DNA from 3 places in the Nonomuraea sp. NPDC003754 genome. Region 3 is predicted to be linked to each of the others. Evidence: riboswitches for the same ligand, from Rfam matches in the RefSeq annotation. Region 3 holds a riboswitch; each other region holds the start of a gene.
What was found. A riboswitch is a leader RNA that binds a small molecule or an ion and turns the genes downstream of it on or off. The one in region 3 is predicted to bind cyclic di-AMP.

Region 1 (9,797 bases), on a different contig from region 3:
CGGGCCAGCATCGGCTTGAGGATGCTGGCGGCGTCGATCGCGCCCTCGGCGGCGCCCGCACCCACGAGCGTGTGCAGCTCGTCGATGAACAGGATGATGTCGCCTCGGGTGCGGATCTCCTTGAGCACCTTCTTCAGGCGCTCTTCGAAGTCACCGCGGTAGCGGGAGCCGGCCACGAGCGCGCCCAGGTCAAGCGTGTAGAGCTGCTTGTCCTTCAGCGTCTCGGGCACCTCACCCTTGACGATCTTCTGTGACAGGCCCTCGACGACGGCGGTCTTGCCGACGCCGGGCTCGCCGATGAGAACGGGGTTGTTCTTGGTCCTCCTGGAGAGGACCTGCATGACCCGCTCGATCTCCTTCTCACGGCCGATGACCGGATCCAGCTTGCCCTCGCGGGCCGCCTGGGTCAGGTTGCGGCCGAACTGGTCGAGCACCAGGGACGTGGACGGCGCGGACTCCTGCGGGCCACCCGCGGCGGCCGGCTCCTTGCCCTGGTAGCCGTGGAGCAGCTGGATGACCTGCTGCCGCACACGGTTGAGATCGGCTCCAAGCTTGACCAGCACCTGGGCAGCCACACCCTCACCCTCGCGGATGAGCCCGAGCAGGATGTGCTCGGTGCCGATGTAGTTGTGGCCCAGCTGCAAAGCCTCACGGAGCGACAGCTCAAGAACCTTCTTGGCCCGCGGGGTGAACGGAATGTGCCCCGACGGAGCCGATTGGCCCTGGCCGATGATCTCCTCGACCTGCTGGCGCACACCCTCAAGGCTGATGCCGAGGCTCTCCAGAGCCTTGGCGGCTACGCCCTCACCTTCATGGATCAAGCCAAGAAGAATGTGCTCAGTGCCGATGTAGTTGTGGTTGAGCATCCTGGCCTCTTCTTGGGCCAAGACGACAACCCGCCTCGCTCGGTCGGTGAACCTCTCGAACATCTCGTCGCTCCTCACAGAGCGGTCAGTCAGGCCGGTAAATCCGGTCCCGTCCTCCCGCATGCTAGCCCTGGCTCGGCGAACCGCTGACACGCTCCATAGCAGAGACGTTCCCCGAGAGCAGGGCGTTCACCCTCCATCCAACTACCTACAGGGGGTGCTGTGTTCCCGATACGCCGCAAGCGAACGACGTTTAGAGCATGAGCCACCGGCCGCACGACATGCCCGGTTTTCACCGGCAAACACGATCATGCGCTTATGGCGATCTCCGGGGTTCTAGGCGATCGGCATAAGCGCATGATGTCAGTGGGCTTGTTCGTACTTCTCCACGATCGCGGAGGAGATGCGGCCGCGCTCGCTGACCTGGAGGCCGTGGGCCTTGGCCCACTGCCGAATCTCGGAGCTCTTCTCACGGCTCATGGAACGTGCTCCGCCGCGCACCCGGCGACGGGCCGCAACGGCACCCGACTTGCGGGCGGACGTCACGAAAGGCGACAGCGCGTCCCGCAGCTTCTTGGCGTTAACGTCGCTGAGGTCAATCTCATACGACGCGCCGTCAATGGCGAAGCTGACCGTCTCATTGGCCTCGCCCCCATCGAGGTCATCGATGAGAATCTCCTGGATCTGCTTGGCCATCTACGGAATCCTTTCCCGGCGCATTGTTTCATTCGCGTGCCAAACATATACCCGGAAAGGCGACGAGACAATTCAGCGCTTCGCGGATTCCCTGACTCCCGGGTCAGTTCGGTCCCCGGACGGACCCGTCCTGTTTGGACGGCGCCCGGCGGCTGCATTCCGCCCCACGCCGCCTCATGGGGTTTGCGGGAGACGCGCCCTTTATGCACGTGCCGCCCTGCGACGGACGGGACAGCTGTTGTCGACTCTCCGCCCCGACGATAGCGCCAAAGGGAGCGCCACCTGGCGGGGTGTGTGCCACCTAGCCTAATGCCAGTCTCTCCAGAGTTCTTACCCGATCGCCCGGAAAATCCTGAAAAATCGGCGTCTGGGGGCAGATGCACACTTCAGCGAGGGTCTTTGATCACCAACGAACCCGCCCACCGGTCGTGCAACCCCTGCTGGAGGGGCTTGTCGATCAAGATAGACAGTCCGACGGCGAACACCAGGATTCCGACAACGACATTGGCGCCAGGAATCCCCGCGAGCGCGATCGGCCCGGGATAGAGCAGCGCGCGTTTCGCCAGATCCTCCGGCCCCAGCCGCCGCCCCGGGGCGGGCGCCAGCCTTATCTTCATGATCGCCTTCCCGAAGGTACGGCGCCGCCGGTAATGGACCAGGCAGTCATAGCCCGCATAACCCAGCCCCGCGGCCAGCCAGGCCAACAACCTCGGCAACCGGTCGCCATACACCTCAAGCAGGCCGACAGTCCGCAACAAACCCCAGGCCGTGATGAACAGAATGTAATAGAGAACCCCGACGACGAGAGCCTCAATGCTTCGCGCGACGAGCCGTTCCCACCAATCGGCCGGTACGGCCGGCACTCCTGGCGGCGGCGCGACCATAAGCCCCATTCTGTACGCCGGCCGGCCGCGATTACAGGGCCGGGGACGCGAAAACGGGGGCCGGCGCGACGCCGGTCCCCGTTTTTTCGGTATCCGCTTACTTGATCTTCACGACCACGGTGCCGGCGAACTTGTCGGCGAAGGTCTGCTGCAGCGGCTTGTCCCAGAGGTGGGAGGCGCCGTTGACGCCGATCGCGGCGAAGGCCAGCAGGCCACCGAGGATCGGGATGGCGTTGAGGATCACGCCGCCCCAGGTGATGCCGGCCCGCTTGATGGCGGAGTCGCTCTCCAGACCGCCGGGGGGCAGCGAGCCGCCAACCGGGACGATCTTGATACCCATGATCATCTTGCCGACCGTTTGCCCCTTGGACTTGGTCAGCAGGAACTCGTAACCCACGTAGAACAGCGCCGCGAGGACGGCGAGGATCGCCGCGAGGACGAGCGGGTTCATGCCGGTGAACGTGCCGGTGGCGAGGTCGTAGCTCGGGCCCGCGACCATGAACAGGACCGTGCTCACGATGATCCAGAAGACCGCGAAGATCACGCCGTCGACGATGCGGGCGACCAGGCGCTGCCACCACTCGGCGAGCGGGGCGGGTGCGCCGGGCGGCTGCAGGCCGGCCGGAGCGCCGTACGGCTGGCCGTAGCCGGGCTGGCCGTAGGCGGGCGGCTGCTGCTGGCCGTAGCCGGGCTGGTAGGGCTGCTGCTGGCCGTAGGGCGAGGACTGGCCGTAGCCGGGCTGCGACTGGCCCTGCTGGCCGTAGCCCTGCTGACCGTAGCCGGGCTGCTGGCCGTAGCCGGGCTGCTGACCCGAGGAGGGCTGGCCGTAACCGGGCTGCTGGCCGGACGCCGGCTGGCCGTACCCGGGCTGCTGCTGGCCGTAGCCGGGCTGCCCGTACTCCGGCTGCTGGCCGTACTCGGGCTGCTGGCCGGAGGAGGCCTGCTGCTGGCCGTAGCCCTGCTGGCCGTACTCGGGCTGCTGGCCCGAGGCGGCCTGCTGGCCGTAGCCGGGCTGGCCGTACTGCTGGCCGTAGCCCTGCTGACCGTAAGGCTGCTGGCCGGAAGCGGGGGGCTGCTGGCCGTAGCCCTGCTGGCCCGAGGAGGGCTGGCCGTAGCCGGGCTGCTGGCCTGACGCGGGCTGGCCGTAGCCCTGCTGTCCATAGCCGGGCTGCTGCTGGCCGTAGCCCTGCTGGCCCGAGGAAGGCTGGCCGTAGCCGGGCTGCTGCTGCTGGCCGTAGCCCTGCTGGCCGTAACCGGGCTGCTGGCCGTAGCCCTGCTGGCCGTAGCCTTGGTCGGGCTGGCCCTGTGACGGCTGACCGTAGCCGCCGCCCTCATGGCGATAGCCGACGATCGTCACGTCAGGATCCGGCTGCTCGCCAGGGCGTCCTGCGTTCTGCTGACCGTATCCGGAATTGTCGTCAGGTTGGTCCGGGTACGGCGGCTGTCCGGTGCTCACCGTGTCACCTCGCTTCGATGGCGCATGTGGCACATGTCAGGACACATGCTTGCTGTTGCCCAACGTATCGACATGAGTATCAACAATCACCTTTCCTCTTGGTCAACGCCGTAGTCAACTGCGTCCAGATGAAGCAGCATCCTGGTGTTGCCAAGGGTGTTGGGCTTGACGTGCTCGAGGTCCAGAAACTCGGCCACACCCTCGTCGTAGGAGGCCAGCAGCTCGGCGTAGACCTCGGGTGATACCGGCGTTCCCTGGATGGGCACGAAGCCGTGTCGGGCGAAGAAGTCGACCTCGAACGTCAGGCAGAAGACCCGGCGAAGGCCCAGGTCGCGAGCCGTTCTCACGAGCGCGGTAACAATACGGTGACCGACGCCTGAACCTTTGGCCGCGGGATCGACGGCGACCGTGCGAATTTCGGCGAGGTCCTCCCACAGCACATGGAGCGCGCCACAGCCGACCACCTGGCCGCCGCGCTCGGCGACCCAGAACTCCTGGACGTCCTCGTACAGCGTGACCGTGGCTTTTTCGAGAAGCTTGCGGCCCGCCCCCGCGTAGATGTCGACCAGGCGCTTGATCGACCTGACGTCCGGCGTGCGGGCGCGCCGTACGACGATCTCGGTGTCCTGCATTGGGCGCTCGACGACCTGCTCCATGGCCCTTCAGCGTACCGAGCTTGTTTCGGCCCATCCCTAACTACCATCACATGACCTCACGTAGTGAGGCGAGCACGCTCCGCATCGACGCACGACATGCCCGACAAATCTCTGCCAATCCGGGCAAAGGGCACGCAATACCCTGGTTGATCAGGCTTTCGCGTGACCCGCCCGTGATCCTTTGTTTGCGCATCCTCTACTGGATCCGTAGTTCTGGTTGAGCACGAACCTGGCTTGCACTAGTGTCCAGCGACGATGTCACCCACGCAGCCAGGCGTGGGTGACGCGCCTAATCCCCCACCACGGGGAGCCGGGGACCCGCCGGCGGACCACCGACCGCCACAGGGGTGAGTCCGAGTCCGTGCTCGGTAGGGCTGCTCCGGCCCGAACCCGTCAGCTAACCCGGTCGGCGGCTACGAGAGGAGCTGGTTGGTGAAGCGCAGGCGCACTCACGAGGGGAAGTCCGCGGGCAAGCACGCCCGCCCCCACGAACCGGGCTCCCCCAGGAAGCGGTTCGCCGTCGTGAGCGCCGCGATGGCCGCCCTCGCCCTCGCCATGCCGCTGAGCCCGGCCGCCGCCGACCCCAAGCCGACGCTCAAGGAGCTCGCCGAGCGCGTCGAGAAGATGCACAACGACATCGAGACGCTCACCGAGCAGTACAACGGGCAGCGCGAGAAGCTCAAGGGCGTCAAGAAGTCCGCCGAGACCGCCAAGAAGGTCCTGGCCACCAGCGAGGCCGATCTGGCCGCCAAGCGCGCCCGAGCCACGCTCGTGGCCGAGAGCACCTACATGTACGGCGGCCTCGCCGACGGCCTGGCCTTCACCTCGTCGGGCGACCCCGACTCCTTCCTCGACGCCGCCGCCACCTCCTACGCCCTCGGCCAGCAGCAGGGCCAGGAGGTCAAGGAGCTCGCCGAGTCCATCGCCGCCGCCGAGAAGGCGAGGGCGACCGCCAAGACACGCCTGGCCGAGGTCCAGAAACTCGTCAACGACCTCGGCAGCAAACGCGACAAGATCACCTCGATGGTCGCCAAGACCGAGAGCAGCCTGTTCCGGCGCGCCCTGGGCGAGGCGGGACGGCCGGGCACCCGCGCCAGCAGGGTCAACCTGCCCATCATCGGCAGCGGCAAGGCCGCGCAGGCCGCCCGCTGGGCGCTGACCCAACAGCTCAAGCCGTACGTGTGGGGCGCCGAGGGGCCGAGTTCCTTCGACTGCTCGGGCCTGGTCATGGCCGCCTACCAGCAGGTGGGCATCAGCCTGCCGCACTACACCGGCGACCAGTGGACGGCCGGCACCCACATCTCGCGCGAGCAGCTACGCCCCGGCGACCTGGTCTTCTTCTACAACGACCTGCACCATGTGGGCATCTACATCGGCGGCGGGATGATGGTGCACGCGCCCCGCACGGGTGACGTCGTCCGGGTCGCCGCGATCGCCAACAGGCCGTTCGCGGGAGCCGTACGGATCGCCGACTAGATCAGTCGCCGGCGCGCGGCCCAGGCCACGGCCTCGATGGCCGTGGCGACGCCGATCCTGTCGCAGATGACGCGCAGGCGGCGGCGGACCGTGCGGCCGCTGATCTCCAGCGTTCTGCCCACGCGGTCGACCGTGACACCCTTGGCCAACTCCGCGAGGAGATCCAGGTCGTCCTGGCTCAACACGACTCCGTCGTCGGTGAGCACATCCATCGGGAGCCCTCCCCCCAACAGCACAACTCGGCGACGTCTCGGCTCGAGCACCGCTGCTCGTCCCGCAGACGGTAAACGCATACTCGAAAGGTCGTCAAGGTTGATTCCACGAAGCGCTTGACGGCGACTATTGACTTGATCGTTTCTATATGAAGAACTCGCGCGACATACGGCGCGAAGATCAGGCCACAACCGGCCGACCGCAATGCGCTCTTATCCTGAATTTCACGCCGTTTTTTCAGCGGTCTGCCCGGCGTCATAGCGTTCGCGGGCAAGCTCGACATCCTCGATGTGACTCTCCGCCCATTCCTTGATCGCGGCCATGAGTGGGAGCAGACTCGTTCCGAGTGGCGTGAGCTCATAATCCACGCGCACCGGCACCGAGGCGGTCACCGTTCTGAAGACCAGCCCGTCCCTTTCCAGCCCGCGAAGCGTCTGCGTCAGCATCTTCTGGCTCACGCCCGCGACCGTCCTGGCCAGATCGCTGTATCGCATCGAGCCGCCGGCCAGGGCGGTGAGTATCAGGCTGACCCATTTGTCGCTGAGGGTGTCCAGCAGCTTCCTCGAGGGGCACTGCGCGACGTACGCGTCGTACTCCTGCTTGGCCGCGGCACGGCGCGCGGCCGCCGTCGTGGTCGCCATGCGAGCTCCTCCGGGTGGCTTACGCACTTCCAGGTGCCTTCTTACCAGAAGAGAGCTTCTCTCCCTAGGGTCGTCCGCATGACAACCATGCGTGCCCTCATCGGCGGTTCCGGCTCTCCCGAGCTCATCGAGGCCCCGACTCCCCAGGCGGGCCGGGGCCAGGTCCGGATCAAGGTCGCCGCCGCCGGCCTGAACCCGTTCGACCTCGCGGTCGCCTCAGGTTCGCTCAGCGACTACGGCGTCGCCCGCGAGCTCGACTCCTACGGCCTCGGCTTCGACGCCGCGGGCGTGGTCGACCAGGTGGGTGAAGGCGTCGCCATCGCGCCCGGGCAAGAGGTGATCGCCTTGGTCAGCCGGCTCGAACTGCCGACCAAGGCCCAGGCGGACCACGTGGTGGTCGACGCGCCGGCGGTCGCGCCCGCTCCGGCGGGGTTGTCCTTGGTCGAGGCCGCCACCCTGCCGCTCAACACGCTGACCGCGTGGCAGTCGCTCGACCGGGCGAACCTGAGCCAGGGCCAGACCGTCCTGGTCACGGGGGCCGCGGGCGCCGTCGGCGGGTTCGCGGTGGAACTGGCGACGGCCCGCGGCCTGCGGGTGGTGGCCGCGGCGGGAGGCGACGACGAGGAACTGGTCCGGGGGTTCGGCGCCGAGTGGTTCGTCCCGCGCGGAGAGGATCTGGGCGAGGCGGTCAGGAAGCGGGTGCCAGGCGGGGTGGACGCCGTGATCGACGCCGCCGTGACCGGCCTGGAGGGACTGAACGCCCTCCGCGACGGGGGGACGTTCGTCACCCTCACAGCCGGCGTGGCACCGGTCGCGCTGCGGGGGACGGACGTGGCCACCGTGTTCTTCCGCGAGGAGCCGTTCCAGCTCGCCGGGATCGCCCGGCTGGCCGGGCTCGGCCGGCTGACCGCGAGGGTCGCCGGGACCTACCCGCTGGAGCAGGCCGGCGACGCCTACGCCCGTCTCGCCAAGGGCGGCCTGCGCGGTCGCCTGGTCCTCACCCTCTGACACCGCCACCCGACCGGGTACGGCCCGCCGGGCCGCCTCAGGACGCGACCGCCCCGATCGTCACCGGCGAGCCCGCCCGGCGGTGACGACCGGCGTGGACACGCGTCAGCCGGTGGGCTTCACCAGCGGGAACAGGATCGTCTCCCGGATGTTCCTGCCGGTGAAGGCCATGATCATCCGGTCGATCCCGACCCCGACGCCACCCGTCGGCGGCATCGCGTACTCCAGCGCCTGCAGGAAGTCCTCGTCGAGCTGCATCGCCTCGGGGTCGCCGCCGGCCGCCAGCATCGACTGCTCGGTGAGCCTGCGGCGCTGCTCGATCGGGTCGACCAGCTCGGAGTAGGCGGTGCCGAGCTCGGTGCCGAACCCGATCAGGTCCCACTTCTCGGTGAGCAGCGGGTTGTCGCGGTGCTGCCGGGTGAGGGGCGAGGTCTCCAGCGGGTAGTCCATGACGAACGTCGGCTGGACCAGCGTGTGCTCGACCAGCTCCTCGAAGAGCTCCTGGACGAGCTTGCCCTGGCCCCACTTCGCGTCCCAGTGGACGTGACGCTCGTCGGCGTACTTCCTGACCTGCTCGAGCGGGGTGTCGGTGGTGATCTCCTCGCCCAGCGCCGCGGAGACCGCATCGTACAGCCTGACCCTCGGCCAGCGCGCGAGGCCGAGGTCGATCTCGACGCCGTCGTGCACGACCACGGTGGTGTCCAGCGCGGCCACGACCGCCCGCTGGTACATCCGCTGCGTGAGCTCGGCCATGTCGTTGTAGTCGAGGTAGGTGCCGTACGCCTCGAGCATCGTGAACTCGGGGTTGTGCGTGGAGTCCGCGCCCTCGTTGCGGAAGTTGCGGTTGATCTCGAAGACCTTCTCGATGCCGCCGACCACGAGCCGCTTCAGGTAGAGCTCGATCGCGATGCGGAGGTAGAGCTCCATGTCGTAGGCGTTGATGTGGGTCTTGAACGGCCGTGCCGCCGCGCCGCCGTGGATCGGCTGCAGCATGGGCGTCTCGACCTCGAGGTAGCCCTCCTCGTGCCAGAAGTCGCGCACCGCGCGGACCGTGGCGCTGCGGACGCGGGCCATCGAGCGCGCCTCGTCGTTGACGATGAGGTCGACGTAGCGCTGCCGTACCCGGGCCTCGGGGTCGGTGAGGCCGACGTGCTTCTCCGGCAGCGGGCGCAGGCACTTGGAGGTGATCTGCCAGCGGTCGGCGAGGATGGACAGCTCACCGCGCCGGGAGGTGATGACCTCTCCCTCGATGCCGACGTGGTCGCCGAGGTCGACGTCGCGCTTCCAGGCCGCCAGCGACTCCTCTCCCACCTTGTCGAGGGAGATCATGACCTGCAGGTCACCGCCGCCGTCACGCAGCGTGGCGAAGCAGAGCTTCCCGCCGATGCGGTTGAGCATGACGCGCCCCGCGACGCCGACTTTGTCGCCGGTCGCGGTGTCAGGGTCGAGACCCTGGTACTTCTCCCTGATCTCGGCGTTGGTCGCCGTACGGGGGAAGGTCACCGGATAAGGATCGACGCCCTCGTCACGAAGGCGGTCGAGCTTCTCCCTCCGGATGCGCATCTGCTCGGGAAGTTCGTCGCTCACAACACCAAAGGGTACCGATATGGCGCAATGCAAGAGTTCGTCAGCTCTTTGCAAAGGGAGTGCAAGGAGGCGGGGTTACCAATGACCCAGGAGCCCAGGGGGATCCGGCAGGGAGCCGGAACCGCGGGGCTCAAGGAGAGATCATGATGAAGAAGCTCGCGACAGGCTTCCTCGCAGTGGCCGCCACCGGCACACTCGCCCTGTCGCTCCCCGCCACCGCCAACGCCTCGACGACCTCCTCCTCCACCGGCGCCTCCGACTACGACGACTACTGGGGCTCCTACTACGCCAAGTACGGCCTGGCCAAGGCCAGC
Region 2 (9,797 bases), on a different contig from region 3:
AGTCGAACTGCGTCTGGCCCAGCTTCAGCCACCGCTGCCTGCTCTTGGCGCCGACGGCGCGGTCGGGGTTGCGGCCGGTGTCGGAGCGCATCACGGCCCGGTAGTAGTCGACGTGGTCACGGGTGTGCAGCCGGAACCACAGGTCTCTGGTGAGCCGCCGCGCGTGGGGGAGGACTCTGTCAGGGTGCCGGAGGGCGTATCTCGCCTGATGTAGAAGACTCGAGCGGGTCATGCAGAACATGTTCCGCTGTCAATCGGTAACGGAACGTCATGAGGACGGCAAGAAAGATAATGGAGGCTGGCACGGCTGTTTGACCGAGGAGCACGGCGGTGACGGCCGATTCCGGCTGCTCCACCGGCCTGCCCGGATCGGACGGCACGAATCCACCCAGCGACAGCACCGCGCCGAAGATCAGCGCGCCGAAGGCGCTCACCGCGCTCTCGACCGCCGTCCACAACCCGGTGAACACGCCCGCGCGCCGCATGCCGGTCGTGGCGGCGTCGAGGGCGATCACGTCGGCCAGCATCGAGAACTGCAGCAGCTGGACGCCGGCGAACCCGATGCCCACCACCAGCAGCATGAGGTGCGCGAACAGGTCGCCGAACAGGGGCGTGGCGACCGCCGCCGCCGTACCGCAGGCGAAGACGAGGCCGGCGATGAACATCGCCCCGCGCTTGTCGTACCGCTTGGACAGCTTCAGCCACAGCGGCATCGTGAGCAGGATCGGCCCGATCAGCGCGGCGAACAGCGTGCTGGTCGCCTTGGGGTCGTCGAGAACGTAGGTGGCGAAGTACGGCGCCGCCGCCAGCATCACCCCGACGGCGAGGAACTGCGTGCAGCTCAGCGCCAGCAGCCAGCCGTACGACGCGTTGCCCCGCAGCACCGCGAACTGCGACCACAGCGAGCCGCCGTCGGGCTCGGGGGCGCCGGTCATGGGGGCGCGGGCCGTACCGAAGAAGGCGCCGAGCATGGCGGCCAGCATCACGATCGCGATGGTGACGCCCATCAGCCGGTAGCCGGCCGGCGTGCCGCCGTCGCCCTGGCTGTTGACGATGGCGGGTGCGACGACGCCGCTGATCACGGTCGCCGCGCCGATGAAGACCATCCGCCACTGCAGCAACGCGGTCCGCTCGTGGTAGTCGCCGGTCATCTCGGCGGGCATCGCCTTGTACGGCACCTCGAACAGCGCGTAGGCGGTGGCGGCGACCAGGAAGACCGCCGCCACGTAGACGGCGGCGGGCGTGCCGGTGAGCGGGGGGCCCGCGAACAGCGCCGCGAAGGCGAGCGGGAGCGTGCAGGCGCCCGCCAGCATCCACGGCCTGCGCGGTCCCATCCGTGACACCGTACGGTCGGACCACCGGCCCACCAGCGGGTTCACGACCAGGTCCCACGCCTTGGGCGCGGCCACGACCAGGCCGGCGAACCACGCGGGCACGGCCAGGAAGTTGGTCATGTAGTAGAGCAGCAGCAGTCCCGGCACCGCGGCGTAGGTGGCCGTGCAGAACGAGCCCACGCCGTACCCGAGCCGCACGCCGGTGGAGACGATCACGCCGCCAGTCAAGCCGACCGAGCTCTTGCTCGGTAGGCCCAATCAGTCCGTGACGTCCGCGCTCTTGCTCGGTAGGCCCAATCAGTCCGTGACGTCCGCGCACACCACGTGCGCGCCCAGCTCCACCATCCTGCGCTCGCTACGCGCGTCGGCCACCCGGGCCATGAGGATCGGCGCCTCGCTGGCCGCCAGCTGCGGCAGCCTGGCGCGAACCCCGCGGTGCAGGTCGCGGACCACGTCCTCGGCGGCCGACATGTGGACCTTGACGTGCAGCATGATGCCGGGGGCGCCCGAGGCCGTCCGCGCCTCGGAGATCCACACGTGGTGGACCAGCGGGTAGTCGGACAGCAGCAGCACGATCGCGCCGCGCAGCGCGGGCAGGATCGGGTGGGTGCACCGGCGGTAGCCGGGATCCACCTGCTGCATGGGCCCCGACAGGTGGGGGCGCGGCGCGGGGATCCACGACTGCGGCGCGGGCGCGACCTGCACGGGCGGCGCGCTCTGCAGCACCGAGCCACCGGTCGAGACCGCGGCCATGGCCCCGGTCGCGTACGCGGTGGGCATCGCGCCGGACAGCACCGGCTGAGATCCCGTCCGCGTCGAGACGAGGAAACGCTGGAGATCCTCGATCGGTACGGCTGCCGCGGCCGGGCCTGCGGCGTCGATCACGATCTCCCGCACGCCGGTGACGCGCTGGATGTCGAGGATGGTGTCGGCGTCGCAGGCCGACAGCGAATGGCCGCCCCGGTGCCGTGCGTAGGTTTGGGGCCCGGTATAACCGAGCAGGACGCGGTCACCGACCTGGGTCGTGCCCAGGACGACGGAGCGGTCAGGGCGCACGGCGACCAGGATTCCCCTGTCGGCGAGTGCGGCCAGCAGCAGGTGCGGACTGCCGTGCTGGACGAGCACGTCGGCGAGAGCGGGGTTCCCGATGCTCATAGGGTGAACGATAGGTAGTAGCCCACGGCTTATCAGGCTAATAGCGAAGAAATCTCCCGATCAAGACAAAGTTGGCTGCGGTCGGGATGAGTTCCCGGGGGGTGGGTACCGGGCTCGCCCAGATCCTGAGACCCTCGTGAATGCGTTCACAAGCCTAGATAGACTCAGAGAGATCCGAGGGGCCCGCTGACGTGTCCCTCAGCCCGTCGCATGCCCGAAGGATCCATCACAGTGAACAAGCCCGTCGTTCTGGTCGCAGAGGAGCTGTCGGAAGCAGGTCTCGCGGTGCTCGGCGCCGACTTCGAGGTCCGTCACACCGATGGCGCCGACCGCTCGCAGTTCCTGCCCGCGCTCGCCGACGTGGACGCGCTCATCGTCCGTTCCGCCACCCAGGTGGACGCCGAGGCCATCGCCGCGGCGCCGAAACTGCGCGTCGTCGCCCGCGCGGGTGTCGGTCTCGACAACGTCGACGTCGAGGCGGCGACGAAGGCCGGCGTCATGGTCGTGAACGCGCCGACCTCCAACATCACCAGCGCCGCCGAGCAGACGATCGCACTCATCCTCGCCAGCGCCCGCAACACCGCGCAGGCCCACGCCGCGCTCAAGAACGGCGAGTGGAAGCGGTCCAAGTACACCGGCGTCGAGCTCGACGAGAAGATCGTCGGCATCCTCGGCCTCGGCAAGATCGGTCAGCTCGTGGCCCAGCGGCTGCAGCCGTTCGGCGTCGAGCTGATCGCCTACGACCCCTACCTGCCGCCGGCCCGCGCCGCGGCGATGGGCGTCAAGCTGGTCAGCCTCGAGGAGGTCATCAGGACCGCCGACTTCATCACCGTGCACCTGCCGAAGTCGAAGGAGACCCTGGGTCTCATCGGCGACAAGGAGCTGCACGAGGTCAAGCCGTCGGTGCGCATCATCAACGTGGCCCGCGGCGGCATCGTCGACGAGGCCGCGCTCTACTCCGCGATCAAGGAAGGGCGCGTGGCAGGCGCGGGCCTGGACGTGTTCGCCAAGGAGCCCTGCACCGACAGCCCGCTGTTCGAGCTGGACCAGGTCGTCGCCACCCCGCACCTCGGCGCCTCCACCCACGAGGCCCAGGAGAAGGCCGGCACCCAGGTCGCCCGCAGCGTCAAGCTGGCCCTCGCCGGCGAGTTCGTGCCCGACGCGGTCAACGTCCAGGGCGGCGTCGTCGCCGAGGACGTCAAGCCGGGCCTGCCGCTGGCCGAGAAGCTGGGCCGCGTCTTCACCGCGCTCGCCGGTGAGACCGCCACCAAGCTCGACATCGAGGTCCGTGGCGAGATCGCCGCGCAGGACGTGCGGGTGCTGGAGCTGGCCGCGCTCAAGGGCGTCTTCACCGACATCGTCGAGGACGCCGTCACCTACGTCAACGCGCCGCTGCTGGCCAAGGAGCGCAGCCTGACCGTCGAGCTGGTCACCAGCTCCGAGAGCCCCGACTGGCGCAACGTCGTCGGCGTGCGCGGTGTGCTGGCCGACGGCCGCACCGTCTCGGTGTCGGGCACGCTGTCGGGGCCGCGCCAGATCACCAAGATCGTCGAGGTCAACGGCTACGAGATGGAGATCGAGCCGACCGACCACCTGGCCTTCTTCACCTACACCGACCGGCCCGGCATCGTCGGCGTCGTGGGTCACCTGCTCGGCGAGAAGGGCATCAACATCGCCTCCATGCAGGTGGCGCGGGACGTCAAGGGCGGCAAGGCGCTGATCGCGCTGACCGTCGACTCGGCGATCCCGTCGGACGTGATGGACCAGATCGTGGCGGAGATCGGCGCCGACAGCGGGCGCTCGGTCGACCTGTCCGATTGACGCTTCCCATGGAGAACGCCCTTCCGCCGCTCGGCGGGAGGGCGTTCTTGCTTTCCGCTGTCGTCTCGCATCGTGAGATATTCGGACGTCCAACGAGACAGCCTGGACCGTGCCAGGTACTTTGGTAGGGATGCGCTGGGTACTCGTACTTATTACCTGCCGCGACGGGGCCTGTTAGGGCAGGTCGACTACCCGTCGCGGTGAGCGGCGTTGCGTCGGCCTTAAGTCCCCTTTCGTCCGGTCCGTGATCCGGACCGCACGAGACCAGGCCCGGTCGGATCCGCGACCGGGATCCGACGTCCGATTTCACTCGCGTCCGCGAAACGAGATGAGCCACGTGTACGACATGTATCCATGGAACCGCGCCGACGACCACGAGGAAGAGGCCGCGCAGGCCCTCCAGACCGCCCTGGACCGCAGGGACAACGGCGGTTCCCCCTTCCCCGGCTGAGCGGGACCGCCCCTTTCCCCGCTGGGCGGGACACCACCCTTCCCCCGCTGGGTGGGACCACCCTTTTCCCCCTGAGGGCGCCGGCCGGCTTCCCCTGTTGAGCGGGACCACCCGGTGGAGGTCCCCCTGCTCCACCGGGGAGACCCCGGATCCCCCTCCGGGCGCGCGTCAGCCCGGAAACCGCCTCCGGTTCCCGGGCTGGTGCGCGCTCCGACGGGTCAGAACGTGGCTCGTAGCCCCACGGGCGCGGACGAGGACTTCGCCTCGACGAGCCGCGCCTGCTGCTTCACGCCCTTGGGGTCGGGCCGTACCGCGCCGACGAACGCCTGGCGCCGCCACGCGCTGAGCTTCTCCTCCTTCACCACGTCACCGCTGTGCGGCGCGTGCACCATGTAGCCGGGCTTCGAGATCATCCCGACGTGGCCCAGTCCGCTGAAGAAGACCAGGTCGCCGGGCTTCAGGTTGTTCCACTTGATCTTCTTGTCGTACGCCTGGTACTGGTCGGCGGCCACGCGAGGAAGCTCGATCCCCGCCTTCTTGTAGGCCTTCATCGTCAGTCCTGAGCAGTCGTAGCCGTTCGGCCCGGTGCCGCCCCAGACGTACGGCGTGCCCCGCTTGGCCATCGCGAAGTCGAGCGCGATCTGCCATGCGGGCTTGGGTGCCTTCTCGAGCTGGGCCTTCTTGATGTCCGCTCCGGTGAGGGTCACCGTACGAGCGGGGTCGTCCTGGACGGGCCGGTCGGTGCCGGGTTCGGCCGTGACCGGCTGCTTCAGGGCGGGGACGGGGGCGGCCGACGCGGGGGAGGCGGCGGCGATACCTGTGGCGAGGAGGCCGCCGACGACGGCAGCCGTGATGATGCGAGACAGGGGAATGTCCTTCCACGGGGCCGACCGGGTTAGCTGACGGGCTCGGGCGTGGAAGCCGCCCTACGGCATGGGGGTGCCGATTCGCCCCAGGGGGAATGGGTCCCCGGCTCCGTGCGAACGTCGCACCGGATTAGGCTGGCCGAGACTCTAACGAAAGGGTCAAAAGACCGCAAACACGACAAAACGCCGTGTCCGGACAATGAGATCAGGTGTTCGCCAGCCGAGACGACCCGGTAAGGTACCGGCCATGGAGTCGCGCAACATTCGTCTGGCCGTCATCCCCGGTGACGGGATCGGCACCGAGGTCGTCGCCGAGGGGCTCAAGGTCCTGGAGGCGGTCGGCGCCAAGATCGAGACCACCCACTACGATCTGGGCGCCACTCGCTACAACGCCACCGGCGAAACCCTGACCGACGAGACCCTGCAGGAGCTGCGCGGCTACGACGCCATCCTGCTCGGCGCGATCGGCGACCCCAGCGTCCCGCCGGGCGTCCTCGAGCGTGACCTGCTGCTGCGGCTCCGCTTCGAGCTCGACCACTACGTCAACCTGCGTCCGGTGAAGCTCTTCCCCGGCGTGACGACCCCGCTGGCCGACACCCGCCCCGAAGACATCGACATGATCGTCGTGCGCGAGGGCACCGAGAGCCTCTACGCGGGCGCCGGCGGCGTGCTGCGTCGCGGCACCCCGCACGAGATCGCCACCCAGGAGTCGCTCAACACCGCCTTCGGCGTCGAGCGCGTGGTCCGCTACGCCTTCGCCAAGGCCGCCGAGCGCCCCCGCAAGAAGCTCACGCTGGTCCACAAGACCAACGTGCTGACCTACGCCGGCGACCTGTGGATGCGCACCGTCAACCGGGTGGCCGCCGAGTTCCCCCAGGTCACGACCGACTACCAGCACATCGACGCGGCCTCGATGTTCTTCGTCAGCCAGCCCGAGCGCTTCGACGTGATCGTCACCGACAACCTCTTCGGCGACATCATCACCGACATCGGCGCCGCCATCGCCGGCGGCATCGGGCTGGCCGCCAGCGGCAACATCAACCCCGACCGGACCGCGCCCAGCATGTTCGAGCCGGTCCACGGCAGCGCGCCCGACATCGCCGGCCAGGGCAAGGCCGACCCCACCGCCACGATTCTGTCGGTGGCCATGATGCTCGACCACCTCGGCCTGACCGAGGAGGCGGCCCGCGTCGAGCAGGCCGTGGCCGACGACATCGTGGAGCGCCTCACCGGACGGGCCGGCCGTACGACGCACGAGATCGGTGACGACATCACCGCACGAGTAGCCGGCGGCGCCTGACCGCCTGCCACTCCAGCACCATAGGCGGCCTGGCGCCCTTCGGCCGGGTCCATACTGTCCGGGATCCGGCGAGCGCGTAGCCGCCTGGATACCACAATCAGCGCCTGGCGGCTCGCGAGAACGCCAGGCGTTTGCTGTAAGTTCCCGTTACCCGGTTCATCGCAAAATGGACTCAGGGCAAATCTCGCGGAAAGAGAAGGATTTCTGTCATGACCACCGCTCAGAAGCTCAGCTTCGATGTGCAGCTCTCCGACCACGCTCGCACCGCTGCGGAGCGCGAGCAGGTACTGGCGAACCCGGGGTTCGGACAGACCTTCACCGATCACATGATCTCGATCGACTACACCGAGGGCAGGGGCTGGCACGACGCGCGGCTCACGCCGTACGGGCCGCTCGTCCTCGACCCCGCCACCTCCGTCTTCCACTACGCGCAGGAGCTGTTCGAGGGGCTCAAGGCCTACCGCCAGGCCACCGGGTCGATCGTGACGTTCCGGCCCTACGCGAACGCCGGCCGCTTCAACGCCTCCTGCGTCCGCATGGCCATGCCGGAACTGCCCGAGGACACCTTCGTCGAGTCGCTCGACCTGCTCGTCCAGGCCGACCGCGACTGGGTGCCCACCACCGAGGGACACAGCCTCTACCTGCGGCCCTTCATCATCGCGACGCAGGTGGGGCTGGGCGTCAACTACCCGTCCAAGAGCTACCGGTACATGGTCATCGCCTCCCCCGCCGCCTCCTACTTCAGCGGCGGCGTGAAGCCGGTGTCGGTGTGGCTGTCCACCGAGTACACCCGCGCCGCCCCCGGCGGCACCGGCGCCGCCAAGTGCGGCGGCAACTACGCGGCCGCCTTCGTCGCCCAGCGTCAGGCCGTCGAGCAGGGCTGCGACCAGGTGGTCTGGCTCGACTCCAACGAGCACAGGTACGTCGAGGAGATGGGCGGGATGAACCTGTTCTTCGTCTTCGGCAACAAGCTCTTCACCCCCGAGCTGACCGGCACCCTGCTGCCCGGCATCACCCGCGACTCCATCCTCTCCCTGGCCGCCGACCTCGGCCTCGAAGCCGAGGAGGGCCGCCTGTCCATCGAGGAATGGCAGGCGGGCTGCGAGTCGGGCGAACTCACCGAGGTGTTCGCGTGCGGCACGGCGGCGGTCGTGACGCCGGTCGGGTCGGTCAAGGGCGCGGACCGCGCCTGGACGATCGGCGACGGCACCCCCGGCCCCGTGACCATGAAGGTGCGCGAGGAACTGCTCGGCATCCAGTACGGCACCCGCCCCGACACCCACAACTGGATCCACAAGCTCTCCTGACGAGGAGACAGGCCTGCCGCCGCGGGGCTCCGGTCCGTCCTTCGGGTCGACCGGAGCCCCGCCTCGCGTAGGCCCACCCGTTGCCAGGGAATCTCCCTCGGAGACGAGAAGGCACGCTCCGCCCGGCGTTCAGAGAGACGATGGTCTTGAGCGGCGCCGCCCGAGGGGGAGCTCATGCACTGGCACTGTTACAGCTGGGTGGGGGTGGGCGACGAGCTGTGGCGGGAGGCGGAGCGCCGCCCCGTGCCGGGGACGGGCCGGCCGCCGGGGACCGCCCATCCGCTTCCCGAACCTGACCCGGCCCTGTTCAGCCGCTCGCACCTGCCGCCCATGCGGACCGGCGACTGGCTGTTGAAGCCCCGCTCGCGGATCTCGCTCACCGGCGACGAGGTGGGCCAGGTGCTGGCCTGGCTGCGCGCCCAGTACGCGCACGCGGAAGGGTCGTTCCTGCGGCCGGACCAGGAGGCGCGGATCGGCGTGGAGTACCGGCTGGAGGAGGCGGCCGACCTGCTGGCGCGCGGGGTGGACGTGCAGTGGGGGATCTGGCTGCAGGGCGGCCGCTATCTGTGTCTCGGCGTCGTCTGCTGCCCTCACGCGCAGCTGCCCCACCCCTGTCCGGCGAGGTGAGCGCGCCCTGCCCGCGGTTTCCTCATCGCTGTCCGGCGAGGTGAGCGCGCCCCACGCGCAGCTGCCCCGCCCCCTCCGGCGAGGTGAGCCCGTCACGTTTCGCTGGTGAGACCGGCGTGCGTGCCGACGAAGTCAAGCGTCCGGCGCCACGCGTCGGCCGTCGCGTCCGCGAAGTCGCGGGCGGCGAGCTCGAAGAAGCCGTGCGGCGCGCCGGGGTAGGTGACGAACTCGTGCGGGCATCCGGCCGTGGTCAGAGCCTCGGCGAAGGCGTCGACCGTGGCGGGCGGGATGGCCTCGTCCGCTCCGCCCCAGAGGGCCAGTATGGGGGCGGTCAGGTCGGCGGCGAGCTGGGTGGGGCCGGGCGCGCCGTTGATCGCGTCGGGGAACCCGTAGAAGCCGACGGCGCCCGCCAGCCCGAACCGCGCGGCGGCGGAACGGAAGGCCTGGCGCCCGCCGAAACAGAAACCGAGCGAGAAGAGCGACCGGGCCCCGATCGACCGCACGTGCTCGGCCGCCGCATTGATGTCGGCGTCGAGTCCCGCGGGGGTGAGGCGGACCAGATGCGGCATGAGGACGGCCATGTCGTCGAATTCGGCACCGCGACTGCGGTAATCGACGCCGGCGGTGCGGGCGAAATAGTCGATGGCCAGCGCGGTATGCCCTTGTTCGGCGAGCCGGATGGTGAGCGTTTCATAAAAGACGGACAGGCCCTTGTTGTCGGGCAGTACCAGCACGGCCGCCCCCGACGGCCGTTCGGGACGGGCGAGATAGGCGCCGACCAGGGCGCCGTCGGTGGCGGTGAGCGTCATCGGGCCGGCCTCGGCGACCTGGGTGACGGCGGGGCCGGGCACGGGGGGAAGGGCGGCGGCGTCATAACACATGAGAAATTCCTCGCGGTGGGAGTTGGGCGACTCGCGAGGAAGGCTAACAAGAAAT
Region 3 (9,797 bases):
ATCACCACGCTCAAGGAGCGGTACGGCGTGCCGGTCGGCTACTCGGGGCACGAGCGCGGCCTGCAGATCTCGCTGGCCGCGGTCACGCTGGGCGCGGTCACCGTCGAGCGCCACATCACGCTGGACCGCACGATGTGGGGCTCCGACCACGCCGCCTCGCTGGAGCCGGCCGGCCTCGAGCACCTGGTGCGCGACATCAGGATCATCGAGCAGGCCATGGGCGACGGCGTCAAGCGAGTCTTCCCCGGCGAGGAGGCACCGAAGGCCAGGCTCCGCAGGGTCACGGTGTGACGGCGAGTGATCACCCTCTCCGTCGTCGTACCGGTCCGCGACGGCGAGCGCTTCATCCCCGACGCGCTCGCCTCGCTGGCCCGCAACACCCGGCGTGACTTCGAGTTCATCGTCGTGGACGACGGCTCGGTGGACGACACGGCCGCCATCGTCGCCGAGTCGGAGGTGCCGGGCCTGTCGCTGGTGCGCAACCCGGCGCCCGTCGGGCTGGCCGACGCGCGCAACACGGGGCTGAAGCTCGCCTCGGGCACCTATGTGACGTTCATGGACGGCGACGACTGGCTCGCCCCCGGCTACCTGTCCGACCTCGTCGCCGCGATCGACGGGCTCGGCTGCGACTTCGTCCGCGTCGACCACGTGCAGGCCGAGGGACGCAAGCGGGTGGTGCACCGGGCTCCGGAGGCCCGCCGGGGCCTGGTGCTCGACCCGCGCGACGCGATCCTGCCGGCCGATGTCAGGACGATGGTCGACTATCCCTACGCCTGGGCCGGGATCTACCGGCGCACGCTGGGCGACCTGCTGCGCTTCCCCGGATCGCTGCACACGGCCGAGGACCGGCCGTGGATCTGGCGCCTGCACCGGCAGGCCGCCTCGTTCGCGGTGGCGTCGCTGGCCGGGCTGTTCTACCGCAGGGGCGTGACCGGCTCGCTGACCCAGATCGGCGACGAGCGGCAGCTGCACTTCTTCGACGCCTTCGAGCTCGTCTTCGAGGACCTGGAGCCGGAGTTCCTGCCGAAGGCGGTGCGCAACTTCTGCGCGCTGTTGGCCCACCACCTGGAGCTGGCCGACAGGTTCACGCCCGAGCTGCGCCGGCGGTTCGAGGCGCGGGGCGTGGCGATGGTGCGGTCGCTGCCGGCCGAGCTGGTCGCCGACGCCGTGCCGCGCATGTCCGTCGAGCGCGAGCAGACGCTGCGCGCGCTGCTGCCTGAGATCCCCGCCGGCGTGCGGGTGCGGAGGGAGGAGCTGTGACGCGGGTCTTCTACGCCTCGACCCTGTTCGGGGCGATGTCACTGGCCGCGGCGATCGACGCGGGCCACTTCGGCGAGGGCGGGCGCCGGCTGTTGATCGTCTCCACGAACACGGCCGTCCCGGAGGTGTCCACGCCGCTGGACCAGATGCCGGGGTTCGCCGCGCTGCGCTCCCGCTTCGACGAGGTGCGCTCGTGGAACGAGCTCATCGCGCCGCTGCACCCGTCCGACTGGAAGGCGCGCGTCATCGAGGTGCCGATGATGAGCAGGCTGATCGGGGCGTCGCTGGGGCTCGACACGGTCGAGGAGCTGGTGCTCGAGTCGATCGCGGTGCCGCCGGCGCGCACGATCGCCGGGCTGGTGCGTGACTGCCCCATCACCGTCTACTCCGACGGTCTCATGAGCTACGGCCCGACCCGCGACCCGCTGCCGGCCGAGATCTTCCGGCGCGTCACCCGGCTCCTGCATCTGGACCTGGTCCCGGGGCTGCGGCCGCTGCTGCTGTCGGAGTACGGCGTGCCGGCCGCCACCCTGTCGCAGGAGGCGTTCCTCTCGGTGGTCGGTCAGGTGGCGGGCACCGCGCCCGACATGATGGCCGGCGAGGCGATGATCCTGGGGCAGTACCTGTCGTCGCTCGACATCGTCACGCCCGAGGAGGAGCACGAGCTGCACATGGCGATGCTGCGCGGGCTCGTCGCGCGCGGGCACGACAGCGTGGTGTTCAAGCCGCATCCCGCCGCGGGCCGGCGGCACACGCAGCTGCTGCGGGCCGGCGCCGACGAGCTGGGCGTGCGGCTGGTCGTGGCGGGCGAGAGCGTGCCGGCCGAGGTGTGCTTCGCGGCGCTGCGGCCCGCGCTGGTCGTCGGATGCTTCTCGACCGGCCTGGTCACGGCCGCCCGCTTCTTCGGGCTCGATGCGGCCTCGTACGGGACGTCGACGGTGCTGGAGCGGCTGTCGCCGTACGAGAACAGCAACAGGATCCCGGTGACGATCATCGACGCGCTGCTGCCCCGGCTGGCCGCGGACGGGAGGCTCACCGCGGCGCCGCCGGTGGAGATCTCGCGCCTGGTGGGCGCGGTCGGGTACTGCATGCAGAGCGAAGCCCATCCCGAGCTGCGCGCCGGCACCGAGACGTTCGTCGCCGAGCACGGCGCCGACCGGTACTTCAAGAGGCAGCGGCTGAAGGCGCTGGGGCTGCTGCCGGAGGGGGAACGGCCCGGCACGCTGAGCCGCATCCGCCGCCGCCTGTCCCGCACGCTCGGCTGAGGCCGCCTGCCAGGCCTCAGGCCCACTGGGCCACCGGTGTTCCGTGCCCCGAGGGAGCCGCCTCCCTCGGGGCACGTGGCGTTCAGGTGAACGACTTGATGTACCTGCGGACCCTGCGCTTGGCGCGGTAGCCGGCCCGCAGCACCTGCGGCGGCACCTCCACGCGCAGGCGGGCGCGGCGGCGCGCGGCCACGTGCTCCGGCCCGTCCAGCAACGACCTGGCCGGTGTGCGCGGCCCGATGACCAGCGCGGTGAGCAGCGCCACCCAGTCGCTGCGGTTGGCGGGGTGGAAGTAGTTCTCCGCGCACCAGGCGGGCGACGGCGAGCGGAAGGCGCCCTCCGCGACCTCGTCGAGCGTGCCGAGGACGTCGCTGCCCTCGAACACCAGGTTGATCATCTCGGCGCTCACCCCGAAGTCCGACAGCACCAGCAGCGGCACCCGCTGGGCGATCGCCTCCAGCGCCGCGGTCGAGCTGACGGTGACGAACCCGGCGGCGTGCGCGAGGTGCTCGTGCATCGGGCCGGCCGCGAAGCGGACGTCGCCGTCGAGGCCGAGCTCCCGCCACAGCCGCTGGTAGTGGTAGCGCTCGTTGTGGGTCTGCCGCTCGTCCTCCAGCGCCCGCAGCTTGACCACGACGTCGAGGTCCGGCCGGGCGGCGGCGAGCGTGGCCAGCGCGCGCAGGATCGTCTCGCGGTCCTCGCGCCGCCGCGGCACCTTGGCCTGGGTGGCGAACACCACCCGGTTGCCGCCCTCGACGGGGGGCACGTCACGCAGGAACGGCAACCTGGCCAGCCCCACCGCGCCGCCCCCGCCGAGCCGGGCGGCCAGCGCGCCGAACTCGGCGACCTCCCTGCCGCTGTGCACGACGAACAGGTCGCAGCCACTGCGGAAGAGCCAGGCCTTCTCGGTGGCGGGGACCGAGATGCCGGGCAGTCCCGTGACGAAGACGGGTCGCGGCCGCAGGCCGTCGAGGACCTCGGCGACCAGCACGTCGACGACCGGTCCCGTGCACGCCACGAGGATCGCGTCGGGCCGCAGCCGTTCGGCCGCGCGCCTGAGCGCCCGCGCCGACAGCACGGGGACGGCCGAGGACCGCGTCCCGGCGACCGCGGCGGCGATCTGCTCCGGCGAGGGGGTGATCGGGGTGCGCACGACCGCGAGCTCCGTCACGCAGTCGGCGGGCAGGTCGTCCAGGAGACTGGCCGCCCACTTCAGGTACGAGTCGGAATCGGCCAGAGCCAGGACCTTCAACTGGGTACTCCCGAGAACATCTGCAGGTGGGATCGGAGGGATGGCGCCGCGCGGCTGGTCCACCAGTCGTCGGGCACGTGCACGGGCTCGACCGCGACGCCGCGCGGGGTGAGCAGCACCCGCAGCGAGCTGATGGCGGTCGAGGGGAGGCTGACCACGCGCTGCTCGGCGGACAGGCCGCGCAGGGTCAGCTCGGCTGGAACGCCGGGGGCGTGGACGGTGATGCCGGGCCGCTCGCGGATGAGGGCCAGGTCGACGGGGTCCTCGCGGCGGTGCGGGTAGTAGGCCAGCGGCTCCTCGGCCGCCAGCTCCGTCAGCCAGCGCAGGTAGCGCTCGCGGTGCACCAGGCCGTTCCTGACCAGGGAGGTGCCGAGCACGACCGTCCGCTCGGAGGGGCCGGGCGTGCTCATCGGCTGCGCGCGCAGCCAGTCGAAGTCGTGGCCGGCCAGCTCGACGCCGGCCTGCCGGACGGCCGCCGCCAGCTCGCCTGGCACGGGAAGGGCCGTGAACACCGACAGCGCGCCCTTGCGGGCGGTACGGCGCAGCCGTCCGGCCGCCAGCAGGCCGAGCGTGGTCCGCCAGGCGCTCGGCTCGGCGCGGGCCCGCAGCAGCGGCCTGGCGGGGCGGGCCGACAGCAGCTCCAGCAGCCGGATCGTGGCGAGCCCGTCGTCGACGATCACGACGCGACCGGGGCGGATCATGACCCAGCGCAGCTGGACCCGGCCGGAGAAGGCGTCGCCGACGGCGTTGAGCGTGCGGGGCATGCGCTCGCTGGGTTCGGCCAGCTCCAGCCCGCGCGGCAGGTCGAGCCTGAGCAGTTCCCGCCTGGTGGTGGCCAGCGGGCGCAGCCCGGCGCGCGGCACCACCAGCGTCCGGTCTCCCAGCAGCCCGGCGTGGTGGGCCTCGACGGCGCAGAGCATCTGAAGTGGCGACTCCACCCAGGCCACGGATTCCTGTTCGTTCACGACACGCGCCACGGTAGGACGCCCACTCGAAGTGCCAGCCAACGCGACGTTAACAATGGAGAGATGAACATGAACTCGCTGCTGCTCAACACCGACGGCGTGCAGATACCGCAACTCGGCTTCGGCGTCTGGCAGGTTCCCGACGACGAGGCGGAGCGGGCCGTGTCCTTCGCCATCGAGGCCGGCTACACCAGCATCGACACCGCCAGGCTCTACTTCAACGAGGAGGGCGTGGGCCGGGCGATCGCCCGCGCGGACGTTCCGCGCGAGAAGCTGTTCATCACCACCAAGCTGTGGAACGACGACCACGACAGGGCCGAGGCGGCCTTCGAGGCGAGCCTTTCCCGGCTGGGGCTCGACCAGCTCGACCTCTACCTCATCCACTGGCCCGTCCCCGCGCAGGACAAGTACGTCCAGGCGTGGAAGTCGATGGAGCGGCTCTACAAGGACGGCAGGGTGCGCGCGATCGGCGTGTCGAACTTCACGATCGCCCACCTCGAGCGGCTCATGAACGAGACCGAGATCGTCCCCTCGATCAACCAGATCGAGCTGCACCCCCGCTTCCCCCAGCCGGAGCTGCGCGCCTTCCACGAGGCCAACGGCATCCTGACCGAGGCGTGGAGCCCGCTCGGGCAGGGCAGGGGGCTGCTCGACGATCCGGCGCTGGCCACGCTGGGCCGCAAGCACGGCAAGTCGCCCGCGCAGGTCGTGCTGCGCTGGCACGTCCAGCTCGGCAACGTGGTGATCCCCAAATCGGTCACCCCTTCGCGAATCAGGGAGAACATCGACGTGTTCGACTTCACCCTCGACCCGGAGGACATGGCGGCGATCGGCGCGCTGAACACCGGCACGCGCCTCGGTCCCGACCCCGCCACGTTCAACTGGATGGGCTGACATGACCGAACGGGCACGGCCCGCGCCGCCGGCGCGGGCCGTTCGCATGTCCGAGATAAGGGAGGATTGATCGCGGAAAGGGAGGTTCGTCATGCGTGAGTTAGCGTGGGGCATCGCGGCCACGGGCGGGATCGCCAGGACAGTCGGCGCGGTGATCGCCGCGGAGCCCGGCATGCGGGTGGCCGCGGTCGGCTCCCGCGACCAGGGCAGGGCCGCGGAGCTGGCGGCGGCGCTCGGCGCGGACGCGGCCTACGGCTCCTACGCCCAGCTGTGCCAGGACCCCGCCGTCGACGTGATCTACGTGGCCACCCCGCACGCCCAGCATCTGGAGGTGGCCGAGGCGGCCATCGCGGCGGGCAAGGCCGTGCTGTGTGAGAAACCTCTCGCCGCGAGCGTGGCCGACGCCGAGCGGATGGTGAAGCTGGCCAGGCAGGCGGGCGTGTTCCTGATGGAAGCGATGTGGATGCGCTTCAATCCCCTGATCAGGGCGCTGCTGACGGAGGAGAGGTTCGGGGAGCTGCGCTCGGTGCAGGCCTCGTTCGGCTTCGTCCAGCCTTACGCGGCCGAGCACCGGCTCTGGAACCCCGCGCTCGGCGGCGGGGTGCTGCTCGACCTGGGGATCTACCCGTTCGGGCTGGCGCAGCTGCTGCTCGGCGAGCCGGCTGAGACGCATCTCACCGGATCGCTCGGCCCCTCCGGCGTGGACGCCGAGGTGGCGGCGCTGCTCACCTACGCGGGCGGCACCAGGGCGCTGGTCGAAACCTCGCTGCTCAGCCCGCTGGCCAACACCGCGACCGTGGTGGGCACGGGGCTGCGGGCCGACATCGCCGCGCCGTTCTGGGCGCCGCGGCGCATCGTGCTGTCGGGGCCGGGCGTGGATCCGGAGGAGCTCGTCCTGGACCCCGCCATGAACGGCTACGCCGAGGAGGTGCGCGAGGTGCGCGCCGCGCTGGCCGAGGGCAGGACGGAGAGCTCTGTCATGCCGCTGGACGAGAGCCTGGCGATGATGCGGATGCTGGAGGACGCCAGGGTCAGGCTAGGCGCTCGGTAGCGCGGGCCGCCGCCTCGGCGTGGCCGGAGCCCGCGGCCGCCCGGAAGTGGGCGCGGGCCCGGTCGGGGCGGCCCTCCCTGCCCTCCAGCAGGCCGAGGTTGAACATGGCGCGCGGCGCGGCCTCCTCGTGGCCGGTTTCGATGGCCCTGGCGTACCAGCGCCGGGCCGCGTCGGTGTTGCCGCAGCAGTCCTCCAGGACGCCGAGGTTGAACATCGCCCTGGGCGTGCCGGCCCTGCCGTACCAGTGGCGGGCCGCGTCGAGGTGGCCGCTCTCGTCCTCGATCAGCGCGAGGTTGAAGGCCGCCCGCTGGACGGCGGCCGGATGGCCCGATGCGATCGCCAGGAGATACCATCGCCGGGCTTCGTCCGGACGGTGTCCGTCTTCCCGCAGCCCCCTGTTGAACAGGTCCTGTGGCGACATGACCTGACCGTAAATGATCGCCGGACCTTTATCAATTTGTAAGCTACTTGCCTCGTGTATTACCTTAGGCTCACTCAAGGCATAAACCGGGCATTCCGGACATTGCCTGTCATTGCAATCATCACAGGTTCGCCTGTGACCGCTGAATCCGCACCATGCGGAACCGGGGACCCACTTCCTCTGGGGTGAATCGGCACACCGTGCCGTAGGGCAGCTTCGCGTCCGAACCCGTCAGCTAACCCGGTAAGCGGCAGGAAGCTAGCAAGGAGTTCCCCTTCCCATGGCAAAGCCCAGCCGTAGCCGTGCCCCGAAGCTCACCTACGCGCATGCCGCGCTCGGCGCCGTCGTCATCGCCGGCTCGTTCGTTCCCACCGCCGCCCAGGCCGAGAAGCTCCCGCTGTCCGAGAGCCAGCGGGTAGCCGTCCTCGCCAAGGCGCCCAAGGAGGAGGCCGGCAAGCCCGCCGCCGCCAGGCCGGAGGCCAAGGTCATCCCCTCCGCCACCGTCGTTCTCACCGAGGCCAAGAAGCAGGTCGGCGTCAAGGAGAACTCCGCGGGCGGCGGAACCAAGTTCCAGAACTGGTACGTCGGATCGCAGCGCGCCAGGGAGACGGTCGTCAGGGACGGCGGCGACGTCAGCGCGTACGCCAACGCCCCGTGGTGCGCGATGTTCGTCTCGTGGGTCGGTGAGATGACCGGCGCCCGCACGCAGGTCGGCTGGGACGCCTACACGGTGACCCACGCCAAGTGGTTCAAGGCCAACAAGCGCTGGGGCACCGCGCCCAAGCCCGGCGCCGTCGTCTTCTTCGCCTGGGACGGCAGCAAGAGCCTCGACTCCATCGACCACGTCGGCTTCGTCGAGAAGGACAACGGCGACGGCACGATCAGCACGATCGAGGGCAACACCGGCAACGGCGCCGTCGAGCAGCGTGTCCGTCCGAAGTCGCAGGTCGTCGGCTACGGCTACCCCAGCTACGGCGGCTGACGCTTCCCCTTCCCCCGCATTCCCCCCGGCCCTGTCGCCAGGACGGCCACGCGCCGCTCCGGTGACGGGGGCCACCCACGGGCTCGGGCCGGTCCCCTCGGACCGGCCACCCCGTTCCCCCCGCAGAACGCCCCCCGCAGAACGTTCCCCCACAGAACGCTCCCCCAGGCCGCGACGGCGCCGTCTCAGCGCGCTTGCCCTCCGGCCACCCGCAGGACCCTCGTCCATTCCCCTGTCTGCACCGATCAGCCGGGGAACCGCAGGTAAGCAGCCGGCACGGCGTCGGTGAGCCACACCCCGTTGGCGCTGACCACGAACTCGTGCCCGGCCGCGTGCATCGCCCGCGCGTCGACGACCAGCACCACCGGGACGCCGCGCCGGGAGCCGACCCGCACCTCCGTCTGCCTGTCGGCCGACAGATGGACGTGCCTCCTGGTCATCGGCAGCAGGCCCGAGCGCCTGATGGCGGCCAGGTTGCGCCCGACGGTGCCGTGGTAGAGGACGTGCGGCGGCTCCACCGGCGCCAGTCCCAGGTCGACGGGCACGGAGTGGCCCTGGCTCGCCCTGATGCGGTCGCCGTTGATCGCGTAGCGCCGCTTGTCGTTGTCGGCCACCACCGTGTCGAGCTCATCCCTGGTGATGGGGAAGCCGTGCCTGGCCGCGGCCGCCAGCAGCTCGTCGATCGGCACCCAGCCGTGCTCGTCCAGCGTGATCCCGATGGCGGCGGGGTCGTGGCGCAGGTGCCTGGCCAGGTACTTGGAGATCCGCACGGTCCTGTCGGTCATGCGGGCATTGTGCCGACCGCCCGCCGTACCCGGCAAAGGCGGTACGGCGGGCGGAGCCGCGCGCTCAGCCGCCGCAGGCGGCGAAGACGAACGTGTCCTTGAGCATCGAGTAGCTGTCGCGGACCCTGGTCGCGCCCGAGGTCACGTCGTGCTGCAGGACGGTCATCCTGGTGGCCTTGCCCGTGGGGTACTGGGAGACGTGCAGGGTCACCTGGTTGTCGCCGGTCCAGTCGAGCTTGTGGACCGTGCCCTCCTTGGGCAGCTTGATCGCGTGGCCTCCGACGACCTGGCCGTCCGCCAGGTCGTAGAGCTTCACCTTGGTCCCCCCGACCAGCACCGCGATCGTCCTGCCGTCGGCGTGCAGCGCGTGCGGGCCGTTGGCCGACACCAGCTGCGGCGGCGTGTCGCTCAGCAGCCGCCGGCCCGCCAGATCGTAGACGTGCATCTCCAGCACCGACTCCGCGCCGTCCATGGTGGCCAGCACCTTCTCCCCGTCGCCGCTGAAGCCGACGAAGACGCTGTTCCTGGGCAGCGTCCCGAGCCTGGCGCCGGTCGCGGTGTCGAACACCTGCGCCCTGCCGGCGACGACGGCGAGCCTGGCCCCGTCGTCGGACAGCTGCAGCGTCACGTCGTACTGGCTGGTCCTGGGTGGCAGCGCGTCCTTCGGCAGCACGCGGACACCGCCCTTCACGGTGCGGACGGCCAGGTGGCCGGCCTTGGCGAAGTAGGCGACCCGGGTGCCGTCGCCGGAGACCGCGACGGGCGCGACGGCGTAGTCGACAGGCTTGCCGTCCGCGCCCAGCGCGCGCAGCTGCGCGTCCTTCAGCGGCGTGACCTCGCCCTTGTGGGAGACCAGCCGCCAGGTGCCGCAGGGCACGACGGTGCCGTCCTTCTGCGGGCAGCCCTGGGCGGAGGCGTAGCG

Region 1: linked by a shared signal. The riboswitch ahead of ACWEVS_RS18505 (NlpC/P60 family protein) and the one ahead of ACWEVS_RS37680 (CHAP domain-containing protein) in region 3 are both predicted to bind cyclic di-AMP.
Region 2: linked by a shared signal. The riboswitch ahead of ACWEVS_RS19540 (C40 family peptidase) and the one ahead of ACWEVS_RS37680 (CHAP domain-containing protein) in region 3 are both predicted to bind cyclic di-AMP.

What each region holds. Positions count from the first base shown of each region.
Region 1 is NZ_JBSGJX010000013.1:130,538-140,334, forward strand. Features, by position in the region: gene ACWEVS_RS18480 (ATP-dependent Clp protease ATP-binding subunit) at 1-929, opposite strand, end outside; gene ACWEVS_RS18485 (histone-like nucleoid-structuring protein Lsr2) at 1,230-1,562, opposite strand; gene ACWEVS_RS18490 (RDD family protein) at 1,949-2,446, opposite strand; gene ACWEVS_RS18495 (RDD family protein) at 2,544-3,902, opposite strand; gene ACWEVS_RS18500 (amino-acid N-acetyltransferase) at 3,989-4,558, opposite strand; cyclic di-AMP (ydaO/yuaA leader) riboswitch at 4,835-4,985, shown strand; gene ACWEVS_RS18505 (NlpC/P60 family protein) at 4,991-6,034, shown strand; gene ACWEVS_RS18510 (LuxR C-terminal-related transcriptional regulator) at 6,031-6,246, opposite strand; gene ACWEVS_RS18515 (winged helix-turn-helix transcriptional regulator) at 6,472-6,888, opposite strand; gene ACWEVS_RS18520 (NADP-dependent oxidoreductase) at 6,967-7,896, shown strand; gene lysX (bifunctional lysylphosphatidylglycerol synthetase/lysine--tRNA ligase LysX) at 8,002-9,483, opposite strand; gene ACWEVS_RS18530 (hypothetical protein) at 9,627-9,797, shown strand, end outside.
Region 2 is NZ_JBSGJX010000014.1:128,972-138,768, reverse strand. Features, by position in the region: gene ACWEVS_RS19565 (class I SAM-dependent methyltransferase) at 1-241, opposite strand, end outside; gene ACWEVS_RS19560 (MFS transporter) at 180-1,550, opposite strand; gene ACWEVS_RS19555 (hypothetical protein) at 1,632-2,489, opposite strand; gene serA (phosphoglycerate dehydrogenase) at 2,721-4,310, shown strand; gene ACWEVS_RS19545 (hypothetical protein) at 4,639-4,761, shown strand; gene ACWEVS_RS19540 (C40 family peptidase) at 4,980-5,468, opposite strand; cyclic di-AMP (ydaO/yuaA leader) riboswitch at 5,631-5,774, opposite strand; gene ACWEVS_RS19535 (3-isopropylmalate dehydrogenase) at 5,875-6,927, shown strand; gene ACWEVS_RS19530 (branched-chain amino acid aminotransferase) at 7,137-8,234, shown strand; gene ACWEVS_RS19525 (hypothetical protein) at 8,409-8,861, shown strand; gene ACWEVS_RS19520 (dienelactone hydrolase family protein) at 8,954-9,742, opposite strand.
Region 3 is NZ_JBSGJX010000044.1:52,757-62,553, forward strand. Features, by position in the region: gene ACWEVS_RS37640 (N-acetylneuraminate synthase family protein) at 1-291, shown strand, start outside; gene ACWEVS_RS37645 (glycosyltransferase family 2 protein) at 298-1,260, shown strand; gene ACWEVS_RS37650 (alpha-2,8-polysialyltransferase family protein) at 1,257-2,525, shown strand; gene ACWEVS_RS37655 (DUF6716 putative glycosyltransferase) at 2,608-3,777, opposite strand; gene ACWEVS_RS37660 (hypothetical protein) at 3,774-4,742, opposite strand; gene ACWEVS_RS37665 (aldo/keto reductase) at 4,812-5,636, shown strand; gene ACWEVS_RS37670 (Gfo/Idh/MocA family protein) at 5,728-6,687, shown strand; gene ACWEVS_RS37675 (SEL1-like repeat protein) at 6,668-7,108, opposite strand; cyclic di-AMP (ydaO/yuaA leader) riboswitch at 7,239-7,373, shown strand; gene ACWEVS_RS37680 (CHAP domain-containing protein) at 7,389-8,090, shown strand; gene ACWEVS_RS37685 (RNA 2'-phosphotransferase) at 8,336-8,875, opposite strand; gene ACWEVS_RS37690 (WD40 repeat domain-containing protein) at 8,940-9,797, opposite strand, start outside.